DNA from 2 places in the Paenibacillus humicola genome. Region 2 is predicted to be linked to the other one. Evidence: riboswitches for the same ligand, from Rfam matches in the RefSeq annotation. Region 2 holds a riboswitch; the other holds the start of a gene.

What was found. Region 2 has a riboswitch for thiamine pyrophosphate ahead of PD282_RS15730 (ABC transporter substrate-binding protein). Riboswitches for the same ligand answer to the same signal wherever they lie in the genome.
Region 1: linked by a shared signal. The riboswitch ahead of thiC (phosphomethylpyrimidine synthase ThiC) and the one ahead of PD282_RS15730 (ABC transporter substrate-binding protein) in region 2 are both predicted to bind thiamine pyrophosphate.

What each region holds. Positions count from the first base shown of each region.
Region 1 is NZ_JAQGPL010000001.1:4,370,940-4,376,644, reverse strand. It holds gene PD282_RS20135 (CARDB domain-containing protein) at 1-2,321, shown strand, start outside; TPP riboswitch at 2,470-2,578, shown strand; gene thiC (phosphomethylpyrimidine synthase ThiC) at 2,894-4,654, shown strand; gene PD282_RS27395 (ThiF family adenylyltransferase) at 4,647-5,705, shown strand, end outside.
Region 2 is NZ_JAQGPL010000001.1:3,427,753-3,433,457, forward strand. It holds gene PD282_RS15715 (ABC transporter ATP-binding protein) at 1-306, opposite strand, end outside; gene PD282_RS15720 (ABC transporter permease) at 308-1,078, opposite strand; gene PD282_RS15725 (thiamine-binding protein) at 1,068-1,370, opposite strand; gene PD282_RS15730 (ABC transporter substrate-binding protein) at 1,407-2,549, opposite strand; TPP riboswitch at 2,701-2,816, opposite strand; gene PD282_RS15735 (DnaD domain-containing protein) at 3,087-3,779, opposite strand; gene asnS (asparagine--tRNA ligase) at 3,889-5,184, opposite strand; gene PD282_RS15745 (acetate/propionate family kinase) at 5,221-5,705, opposite strand, start outside.

The DNA of each region.
Region 1 (5,705 bases), 940 kb from region 2:
CGATCCGGATGAATAGGAGCGTTTCCGGCAATGTGTTCTCCGGCTTCAGCTTCGGTGCCCAGGATAACTCGAATATGTATCGTGTCGAACAGAACCATGAAAAAATTCAGTTGACGAAAGTAGTCGGCGGCAAGCGGTATGTGCTGCAATCCGTGCCATATCCGTTTACCGATCATCAAACGTACGGCATCACCGTCTCCGATTTGGATCACCGGATTAAAGTCAGCGTCAACAATGTTCCGGTTATCGATTTGACGGATATGACCTATGACGGCGGGAAGTTCGGGCCGTTTGCGGAGCTGCCGGAAACCGAATTTCTGGCTATGAGCTTTGCGAACCTGGACGATCTTAGTTCGTCGTCCCATGTTAACGGCGTCGCCATCGTCGATCAGCCGGTTGTATATACCTTGACAAGCAGCGACCTTGAAAACGACCCGTTCATTTCGGATAAAACGGAATGGACGTACACGAAAACGGACGAAAAATTCCTGGATGCCGGAGACGGGAAATCCGGTCCGTCGCCGCTAGAGGGGAATCTATACCACGCTCCCGTCACGAAAATCGGTAAAGTGGGCGTGTACCAAATTACGGAGAAGACCGAGGACGATCCGAACCCGGATTATCCGTATCCTTCGATGACCTTTAACAGCTATCGTCAGCAATCGAATGTGGCGGTGAGGAACCTGATCGTGCATCGGCCTCCGGTCGTCGATTACGATCTTGGACTTAACCCGGATCATACGATCAAATGGACCGACCGCAGCCACGACCCGGACCGTTACTTAAGTTCAACAAATTTCTCGACGGAGAACACCGGAATCGATTATAAAGCGACCAAGGGCATTATGGAGAAAAGGTTTTATTACGTTACGCCGTCCGGCGATACGGTGCAGACGAAACTGGTGACGCCAACGGAAAAAGGGACTTATCTTGTGGGGATGGCCGTGAAGGACGAGTACGAAGCGTGGAGTCCATTTCTGGAGAAGTCCATCACCGTTAACGCGCTTCCGTCGCCTGACGACCCGCCGCAAGCGGGGTTTACGGTTACACCGGGCACGACGTACCGCGGGGTTAATGTGACGATGAATTCAACGGCCCGCGACAAAGAGGACGGCGGGCGCGAGAATTTACCGCACGAATATTACATCAAGAACGTAAACGGCGGCACCGAAACGCTGCAAAGCACGGCTCGAACGACGTGGACCAAATCGTTCAGCAGCTTGGGTACGTTTCAAATCCGGCAGGTCGTGGAGGATCATCTGGGCCAAGTCGACCAGTCCGTGCAAACCGTGAAAATCGTGAACCGAATTCCGGCTGCGAACGTTACGGACCCGGCCAGTTCGGACTCAAACAACCCGTCCAAGCTAACGGTTCTGCGGCCGACATTCCGGTGGACGTACGGCGACGCGGATTCCGATCCGGAGACTAAATACCAGATTAAAATTTACCGCTATGGCGGATATTTGGAGCAGGACTCCGGCATTCAATCCGGCAATGCCGTCTCTTGGGCTTCCGTCTCCGATTTGCCGGAGCATGTCAATCTGTATGTGCAGGTCAGAAGCTACGACGGCTACGATTGGAGCGACTGGAGCCCGGCGAAGTTTTTCTATATTGAAACGAATCGGCCCCCGGCCGCCGATTTTGACTGGGCGCCTAAGCCGGTTTACGAGGGCGATACGGTTGCGGTCAGTCTTGCGGTCGAAGATCCGGACAACGACAAGCTTGCCGTGCAGATGACGATGACCGGCCCCGACGGTGAAGTACAGACCTTCGGTGACAATCTCATGCCGCCATACGGGAAAACAGGCCCGGTGTTGAACGGCGTGAAGGCCGGCAATTATCGGCTGAAGCTGACCGTTTCGGACGGTAAAGCCGCGCCGGTTATCGTCGAAAAGACGCTGTCTGTGCTGCCGCTGTCCGTGACCGGACAAGTGAAGCATACCGTTTTGTGGGATGAGCGCCGAAAGCAGTACAACAAACAGGCAAGCGGCAGCGAGGACAGCCCGCGCGGGTACAACGTTTTTTGGGCCGGCGAGAAGTTCGTATTGGCTGCGAAAACCACGGAGACCGGCACGGCTACGATGACCGAGCGCGTGGAAGTCACGATGAACGGAACGACCGTCGGTCTGAAGACCGGCAGCCCGGCACAAACCGCATGGACCGGAGAAATGTGGGAGGAAAGCTACATCGACCTGCCGGACGGTCCGCTAACCTTTGTGTTCAAGGCGACCTATACGAACGGTACGGTTAAAACGGACAGCGTGACCGTTACGCTGGATGGCAACGTCCTGGAAACGGTCGGCGTGCATCGCAGGCAGTAGCGGGGCTTTGCGGCATGTACTGCGGTGTCCGTCCCGTCTTGAGAAGAGCGTCCGCCAATCGGCTGGCGCGCAGCTAGGGTCCGCTAGACTGCACAAGATCCCGAACAATTCTTGACAATCGTTTCCGCCAGCGGTATAGTCGTACCAGGAAATCCACTAGGGGCGCCCGCACGGGCTGAGATAAAGCGCTTGACCGCTTTGGTCCCTTTGAACCTGATCTGGGTTATGCCAGCGTAGGAAAGTGGGAACGTGTGCGACGAAAGGCATTCGGCGAAGACATGAGGCAAACGGATATTGCCTGCTAAGCCTGAATACCTTGACCCGGGAACGAAGCGACCGTTTCGTTTCCGCGGGATGGACCGCGACATGGACCGCTCCTTCGCCGGAGCGGTTTTTTTCGCTTTCGGCGGCAAGAGCGCGTTTCGGAAAAGTGTCGCTGCGGAAAACCGCCGGGCTTGCATCGGCGGACTAACGTATCTTTTTGGGAGTCCGGCGTTCGTAACAACATCCATTTCACCTTGCGAGCCTCCTGGGGGATTTTCCAATCCAACCCTTGGGAGGTTTTATTTGTTATGGCCATTTTGACGACGCCGCTGCCGGGAAGCCGGAAAGTTTATGTAGAAGGAAGCCGCCGCGATCTGCGCGTGCCGATGCGGGAAATTGAATTGAGCCCGAGCACGGGGCGATTCGGCGAAGAGCCGAATGAGGCGGTGCGCGTTTACGATGCCAGCGGGCCTTATACCGATACCGATTATTCCAGCGATGTCCGCAAAGGACTTCCGGAACTTCGACGTGCCTGGATCGAAGAAAGGGGAGACGTCGAGGCTTACGAGGGACGTTCGATTCTACCGCAGGATAACGGTTTTCATTCGGAGGATACGGCGACCGAGAAAGGCGCCGAAATTTTTCCCGGCCTCCATCGCAAGCCGCTTCGAGCCCGGGAAGGACGGAATGTGACGCAGCTTCATTACGCCCGTCAAGGTATCATAACGCCGGAAATGGAATTTATCGCCATACGCGAGGGGATGGATCCGGAATTCGTGCGCGACGAGGTGGCCGCGGGACGCGCCATCATACCGGCCAACATCAATCACCCGGAAAGCGAACCGATGATCATCGGCCGGCATTTTCATGTTAAGATCAACGCCAACATCGGCAATTCCGCCGTTGCGTCCTCCATCGAGGAGGAAGTGGAAAAAATGACGTGGGCGACCCGTTGGGGCGCCGATACGATCATGGACTTGTCGACCGGCAAAAACATCCATACGACGCGGGAATGGATCGTCCGCAATTCGCCGGTTCCGGTCGGCACGGTTCCGATTTACCAGGCGCTCGAGAAAGTGGACGGCAAAGCCGAGGACCTGTCGTGGGAGGTGTTCCGCGATACGCTGATCGAGCAGGCGGAGCAGGGCGTCGACTATTTTACGATCCATGCCGGGGTGCTGCTGCGCTACATACCGCTTACGGCGAAAAGAGTGACGGGCATCGTGTCGCGCGGCGGTTCGATTATGGCTGCGTGGTGCCTTGCGCATCACAAGGAAAATTTCCTGTATACGCATTTTGAGGAAATCTGCGAAATTATGAAGCGTTACGACGTCTCCTTTTCGCTTGGGGACGGCCTGCGGCCGGGTTCGATCGCCGATGCCAACGACGAGGCGCAGTTCGCCGAGCTGGATACGCTGGGCGAGCTGACCCACATCGCCTGGAAGCATGATGTGCAGGTGATGATCGAAGGACCCGGCCATGTGCCGATGCATTTGATCAAGGAAAATATGGACCGCCAGCTCGAGGTGTGCAAGGAAGCGCCGTTCTATACGCTCGGGCCGCTGACGACGGACATTGCGCCGGGCTATGACCATATCACTTCGGCGATCGGTGCGGCGATGATCGGCTGGTTCGGCACGGCGATGCTGTGCTACGTGACGCCGAAGGAGCATCTCGGGCTGCCGAACAAAGAAGACGTCAAGGAAGGGGTCATCACGTACAAAATCGCGGCTCATGCGGCCGACCTTGCGAAAGGTCACCCGCGCGCCCGTCTCCGCGACGACGCGCTCTCCAAAGCACGGTTCGAATTCCGCTGGCGCGACCAGTTCCATTTGTCGCTCGACCCGGAGCGGGCGATCTCGTACCACGACGAAACGCTCCCCGCCGAAGCGGCCAAATCGGCTCATTTCTGCTCGATGTGCGGACCGAAGTTTTGCAGCATGCGGATTACGCAGGACATCCGCGATTACGCGGCGGAGCACGGGATGGAAACGAAGGAAGCGATTGAAGCGGGCATGAAGGAAAAGTCGGATGCGTTCAAGGCGGCGGGCAGCTCGATTTATGCGTAACGAGCGGAAGTCCGCGGGCCCGGAACACGAGCTGACGGACAGCCGGCCGGACCTGGCCGCCGACCAGGATCAATGGGCGGACCGATATTCCCGGCAAACGCGGTTCACCCCGATCGGGGCGGCCGGCCAGCAGCGGCTCGGCGGAGCCTGCGTCCTGATTGTCGGCAGCGGGGCGCTTGGCGCCTCGCTGGCCCAGCATATGACGCGCGCCGGCATCGGCACGGTCCGCCTGGTCGACCGCGATTTTGTCGAGCCGAGCAATTTGCAGCGGCAGATGCTGTTCGACGAAGCCGATGCGCTGGCTTCGCTGCCGAAAGCGGTCGCCGCCGCTGCCAAGCTGCGCCGCATCAACAGCGAAATCGTCATCGAGCCGCATGTTGCCGATGTGACGGAGGACAATGTGGATACGCTGGCCGCCGGGGCCGATCTTGTGCTGGACGGGACGGATAACGCCCGAACGCGGCTCCTGCTGAGCGATGCCTGCTTCAAGCTCGGCATCCCGTTCCTGTACGGCGGGGTTGCCGGCGCGCAGGGCATGAGCGCCGTGCTTGTCCCCGGGGAAACGGCATGCCTCCGGTGCCTGATCGGCGGAACGGAGGACGGCGAAGCGGTCGATACGTGCGATACGGTCGGCGTCATTTCGCCGATTGTGGAATGGATCGCTGCGCTGCAGGCTGCCGAGGCGCTCAAATGGTTGAGCGGAAATCGGGGTGCGCTGCGCCGCACATGGCTGACGGCCGATCTGTGGCCGTTCCGCATTCATGAATCGGCGCTTCCGGGCCCGTCGGCGAGTTGCCCATGCTGCGGATTGGCGGAAATTAGCGCTTCCCAGCCAGGCACCAAGGAAATGGGGGCTTCCATTCGAGGGACAGAAGGAATGGGGGCTCCAATTCGAGCCGAACAAAAGCTGCCGGACGGGCAAACCGCCATCGAGCAGCGGAAGACGGCCCTGCGTACTAAGTCGGCCGAATCGGCCGGGCAGGATGCCGGTTCCTTGGAACCGGTCCCGGTCGCGGCAGAGCGCGGGAGAAATGGTATGGAACCGGCCGCG
Region 2 (5,705 bases):
GAGCGCCAGCTCGATATTGCCGGCGACGGTGAGCCACGGCATGAGCGATGCCTGCTGCGGCATATACGCGATATGTCCGCGGTCGCCGTCGATGCGGCGGCCGTTCACGGCAATTTCGCCGGAGGTTGGACGCGTCAGGCCGCCGATCATATGAAACAGCGTCGACTTGCCGCTCCCGGAAGGGCCGATCAAGGAGACGAACTCCCCCTCCTCCACGCGGAAGGTGACGCCGTCCAGCACCTTTTTCGGTCCGCCTGGCCCGTCAAAGCTTTTCGATACGTCCCGGATGTCGAGCAGGCGGGTCATATTACGCCTCCGCCTCCCTTCTCCCCTGTCTTCCCCGAAGGAAGAGCCGCTCCGCGGCGGCGATCAGACCGAACAAGGCCAGGCTGAGCAGCACGATGACGGCAATGGCAGAAAACACGTTCGCCGTCTCGAAGCCGCGCTGCGAAAGAAGCATGAAGCTGCCCAGCCCTTTGCTCCCGCCGATCGATTCGGCGTAAATCGCGCTGATGACGCTGTATGACGCGGCGATTTTCAGACCGGAGAACAGATAAGGGACCGCGCTCGGCAGCTCCAGCCGCCGAAACAGCTGACTGCGCGTTGCGCCGATCATTTTCATATAGTTCAGCAGCGCACGGTCGGTTTGCGTCAGCCCCGTCAGCATCGCCACCGAAACGGGAAAAAAACAGACGAGCATGATGAGAAGAACCCGCGGCATCATGCCGAAACCGAACCACAGCACCAGCAGCGGCCCGAGCGCCATCAGCGGCACGTTCTGCGTCAGGACAAGCAGCGGATAAACGCCGGCGCGCGCGCCGGGGATCAGATGCAGCAAGGCGGCAAGCGCAAAACCCGCCGCCGAGCCTGCCGCGAAGCCGATCAGCGTGATGGCCAGCGTCGCCTTTGTATGCTCCAGCAGCCGCGGCGCTTCGGCAATCGTATTCGCAGCGACGACAAGCGGCGAAGGCAGCACATATTCATCGATGTGCAGCAAAACGACCGCCGCCTGCCATACGACGAGGAACGCCGCAAACACGGCAAGCGGCGGCAGCCATTTGCGTTTGTTACTTGCCATCCGGATATTTCTCCAGCAGCCGCTCCATCGACGCGCCGCCTTCCGGGTTGTAATACACTTTGATCTGCGAGATGACGGACGGACAGCCCATCGCCGTCATCGCTTCGTTCATCTCCTGAACGATCGCGAGCAGCCGTCCGAGCTCCCCTTCCATCGTCGTCTCAAGCGGCGCGACCCGATACGGCACTCCGCTCGCTTTAATGATGTCGATCGCGCGGTCGACGTATGGAATGACGCTTTCGCCTCCTGGCGTATGCGGTAAAATTTGAATGCTCAGCAGTGCGTTCGCCATGGACCTATTCCCCTTTCTGTCGTTGGCTTTACATGTTTATTGCGGCAAAAATTCGTTCGTGAACGCCTTCTCCGGATCGAGCTGCTTCTTCAGCAGCTTATGGTCGTACATCCAGTCGGCGTAGTTTTTCCACACCTCGAGCTTCTGCTCGCCCCAGCGCGGCGCATCGTCCTTGTAGCGCGGGCTGAGCCACTTCTGGCTGGCGCGGACGAGGTCCGCGTTCAAGTCCGGCACCGCCTTGATCAGCACGTCCGACGCTTCGTCCGGATGGTCGATCGCAAATTGGTAGCCTTCCGCCGCCGCGGCCGTAAACGCCTGCACGACGTCTTTATGCTCCGCGATCATTTTCTCGCTCGTCTCCAGCACCGGCGTATAATAATCGAGCTTTTTGCTGTAGTCGGTCAGGTAAATCATGTTGAGTTTCTCGCCGCGAAGCTCGGCCTCGACGCCGGTCCAGGCGTAAAAGATCCAGGCGAAGTCGATGTTCTTCTTCACGGCCGTAAAGAAGTCGGCATCGCCGATATTGACGATGTTGACCTTCTTCACGTCGGCCTTCTGCTCCTGCATCAACGAAGCGATGACCGCTTCCTCGGACGGCGAGCCCCAGCCGCCGTACGTCTTGCCCTCAAAATCTTTCGGCTCCTTGATATTTTTGGCAGCCGGCGAAGCGAAGCCCGACGTGTTATGCTGGATGACGGCCGCGATCGAGACGAGCGGCACACCGTTAATCCGCGCCTGCGTCACGCCTTCCTGGTAGCCGACGCCGAATTCCGCCGCGCCCGTCGCCACCATCGTATCCGCCCCGGCGTCGCCCGGCTGCACGATCTCGACGTCAAGCCCGTGATTTTTGAAAAAGCCTTTATCGCGGGCGACATACAGTCCCGTATGGTTCGTATTCGGCGTCCAGTCGAGCACGACCTTCACTTTCGTCAGCGGCTTGTCCGCCGCCGCGTTCCCGGCGCCCGCTGCGCTGCCGGCCGTATTGTCCGCTCCCGAATTCGCCGATGTCCCGGCTACGCTTGCGTCCTCCCCGGCTGCGCTGCCGCCGGACGCGCCGGCATTACCCGTCTGCGCCGCGTTACCGCCGCCGTTTTGTTTTGTGCCGCAGCCCGTCAGCGCCACCAGGACGATGAGGACGGCGATCCCCCATGTTGCCCATGCACCCCGTTTGGTTCTCATTGCTGTTGACTCCTCTCCGCAGTCTCTATCGATGTTACGGCCGGCCGCCCGCTTATGGACATGCAAAAAAGCATCCCCGATGAGGATGCTTCAACATAGCTTCGTCAATCCGCGCCGTTCCGGGCCTCCCTGTCCAACGGACGGCCGGGTATGCGCGGCTTATTGCGATTCCTACGCTGGCATTATCCAGATCAGGTCAACGGGTCGGGATTGACTTGCCTTGAATCCCCTCTCAGCCGGACTTCTCCAGCTCCCCTTCTTTCATTTTGCCTTGCCGCTTCCTCTCATTATAGCAAATGAAGCTGAAAAAACCACTCTATTTCTAGGAGGGAGGTTGTTCCGGAGGAAACCAAACCGTGCGGCCGTTCATCCGGCAAGGTAAACGATAAACGCCGATTTCCCCTATTTTCCAGTATCCGTGAGACGATCTCAAGCTTGGCCCGTTCCATGTTGATGGATTGGAAATTCGCCGCATCGCGGACCCGCATGGAAGGGACTTGAAGCCCGGCAGAAGGCACGAAAAAACGGCAGAAGGGATCAGGATCCTCTGCCGCCGCGGAATTTCTGGGCATGCGCTTTCGCTTCGTCCGTATTCGTGACGCGGTTACGGCTCCATTCGATCAGGATGCGGTCGATGTAGCGAAAATGAAGCTTGCCCGCGAAGACCGCCTCCTTCAGCGCGAAGCGGATCAGCTCGTCGGGGTAGCGGTCCTGGTCGAGCCACGCACTGATCGTCTCGCATTCCATCGGAGACAGCGGCCGGCCGAATTCCTGCTCGAACACGGTAAACAAATCGGCCGGCCGGCTTGATTTTCCTCCGGCAGCAGCGTTCTGCCCCTGACCGCGCGGTGCCGGCTGCCGGGCGTCGAAAGCCAGCCGCTCGGCGCAGCGCACGATCAGGCCGTTCCAGTTGTATCGTTCCGATTGAATGCCGCTGACCGGATCAAACTCTTCGTCGATGGCCAGCAGCTCCTCCTTCATCAGCCGGCCGATCATTTGCTGCACGGTCTTCGGCGCGATGCCAAGCCGCTCCGACAGCTCCTCCGGCGTCGGAAAATCGGTCCGTTCCAGCTGCCGGAACAGCATCATTTGGACGATCAGCAGCAGCTCGGAATCGGACATCCCGATATCCCGGTAAGCCATCAGCACACCTGCCGGCACCGTCACGGCGCCCGCATTCATGGCCTCTGCCATGCCGCGCGCATAAGCAAGCGCAAGTTCGTTCTTCATCGTTTGTCCTCCTCTGCCCCGGCCGGGCGCCCGGCCGGCGTTATGCCTTACGCGGATGCTTCCGGAGGCCGGGCCGCCTTACCCGGCGGCCGCGAATCGAGGCGGGGCCTTACGGGTAAAGCCGGTACAGCATCCGCGGAAACGGAATCGTTTCGCGAACATGATCGAGCCCGCAGATCCAGGCGACGGTCCGCTCCAGGCCGAGGCCGAAGCCGGAATGCGGCACCGTTCCGTACTGCCGCAAGTCCAAATACCAACGGTACGCGTCGCTGGGCAGCTCATGCTCGGCGAAACGCTCCGCGAGCAGCTCCGGATCGTCGATCCTTTGCGAGCCGCCGATAATTTCCCCGTAGCCTTCCGGGGCGATCATGTCGGCGCACAGTACAACATCCGGCCGCGAAGGGTCCGGCTTCATGTAAAACGCCTTGATGGCGGTCGGATAATGCGTGATGAAGACCGGCCGGTCAAAGCTTGCGGCGAGCGCCGTCTCGTGCGGAGCGCCGAAATCCTCGCCCCACGGGACGTCCATCCCTTCGGCGCGCAGCCGATCGATCGCCTCGTCGTACGTCATGCGCGGGAACGGCGCTTTGACCGTCTCGAGCTTGCCGATATCGCGTCCGAGCGTCTCCAGCTCCTTGCGGCAGTTTGCGACGACGGTTTGCACGACGTGCGTCACGAACTGCTCCTGTACCTGAAGGTTCATCTCGTGATCGACGAAGGCCATCTCCGGCTCGATCATCCAAAATTCGATCAAATGGCGGCGCGTCTTCGATTTCTCGGCGCGGAACGTCGGGCCGAACGAATACACCTTGCCGAGCGCCATCGCCGCCGCTTCCATATATAGCTGGCCGCTTTGCGTCAAATAGGCGTCTTCGTCGAAATATTTTGTATGGAACAGGTTCGTCGTCCCTTCGCAGGACGAAGGCGTCAGGATTGGCGGATCGACCAGGGTGAAGCCCCGCTCGTCGAAAAACTGCTGGACCGCCCGGATAATCTCCGAGCGGATGACGAGAATCGCCCGCTGCTTCGGCGTTCTCAGCCATAAGTGGCGGCGGTCCATCAAAAAGTCGACGCCGTGCTCCTTCGGCGTGATCGGATAATCCTGCGTCAATTGGATAATCTCGATGTCCTGGACCGCCAGCTCGTAGCCCGATGGACTGCGCGGCTCCTCGCGGACCGTCCCCACCGCGTACAGGGAGCTTTCCTGCGTAAGCTTCTGCGCCGCTTCCCAGGTCTGCTCCGGCACCTCGCTTTTCACAACGACCCCCTGCACAAATCCGGTTCCATCGCGCAGCTGCAGAAACTGGATTTTACCGCTCGACCGCTTGCCGTGCAGCCAGCAGCCGATGCGCACCGTTTGTCCCGCATGCTGCTGCATTTTTTTTATCGTCGTCAACGTTTTCATCGCCGGGTCCCGCCTTTCGGATCGTTATTTTCGAATTTAGGCCTGCGAACGGTTGTTCACCAGTCGGTACGTATCCCTCGCAATCAGGAGCTCTTCGTTCGTCGGCACGACAAGCACGGCCACGCGGGAAGCGTCGGACGAAATGTACCGGGCTTCCTTCGACCGGACGGCGTTCCGCCGCTCGTCCAGCTCGATGCCCAGAAAGGTCAGCCCTTCGCATACCGCTTTGCGGAATACGATGGAGTTCTCGCCGACGCCCGCCGTAAATACCAGCGCATCGATGCCGTTCATGGCGGCGGCATAGGCGCCGATATACTTCCGCAGTCTGTACGTGTACATATCGAAGGCGAGCTTCGCCTGCTTGTCGCCTTCTTGCATCGCATCGGTAATTTCCCGCATATCGCTGCTGGTGCCGCTGATCGCCTGCAGGCCGCTGTGCTTGTTCAGCATCGAGCTGACCTCGCCGAGCGTCAGCTCCTCCCTGGCCATCGTGAACGGCACGATCGCCGGATCGAGGTCGC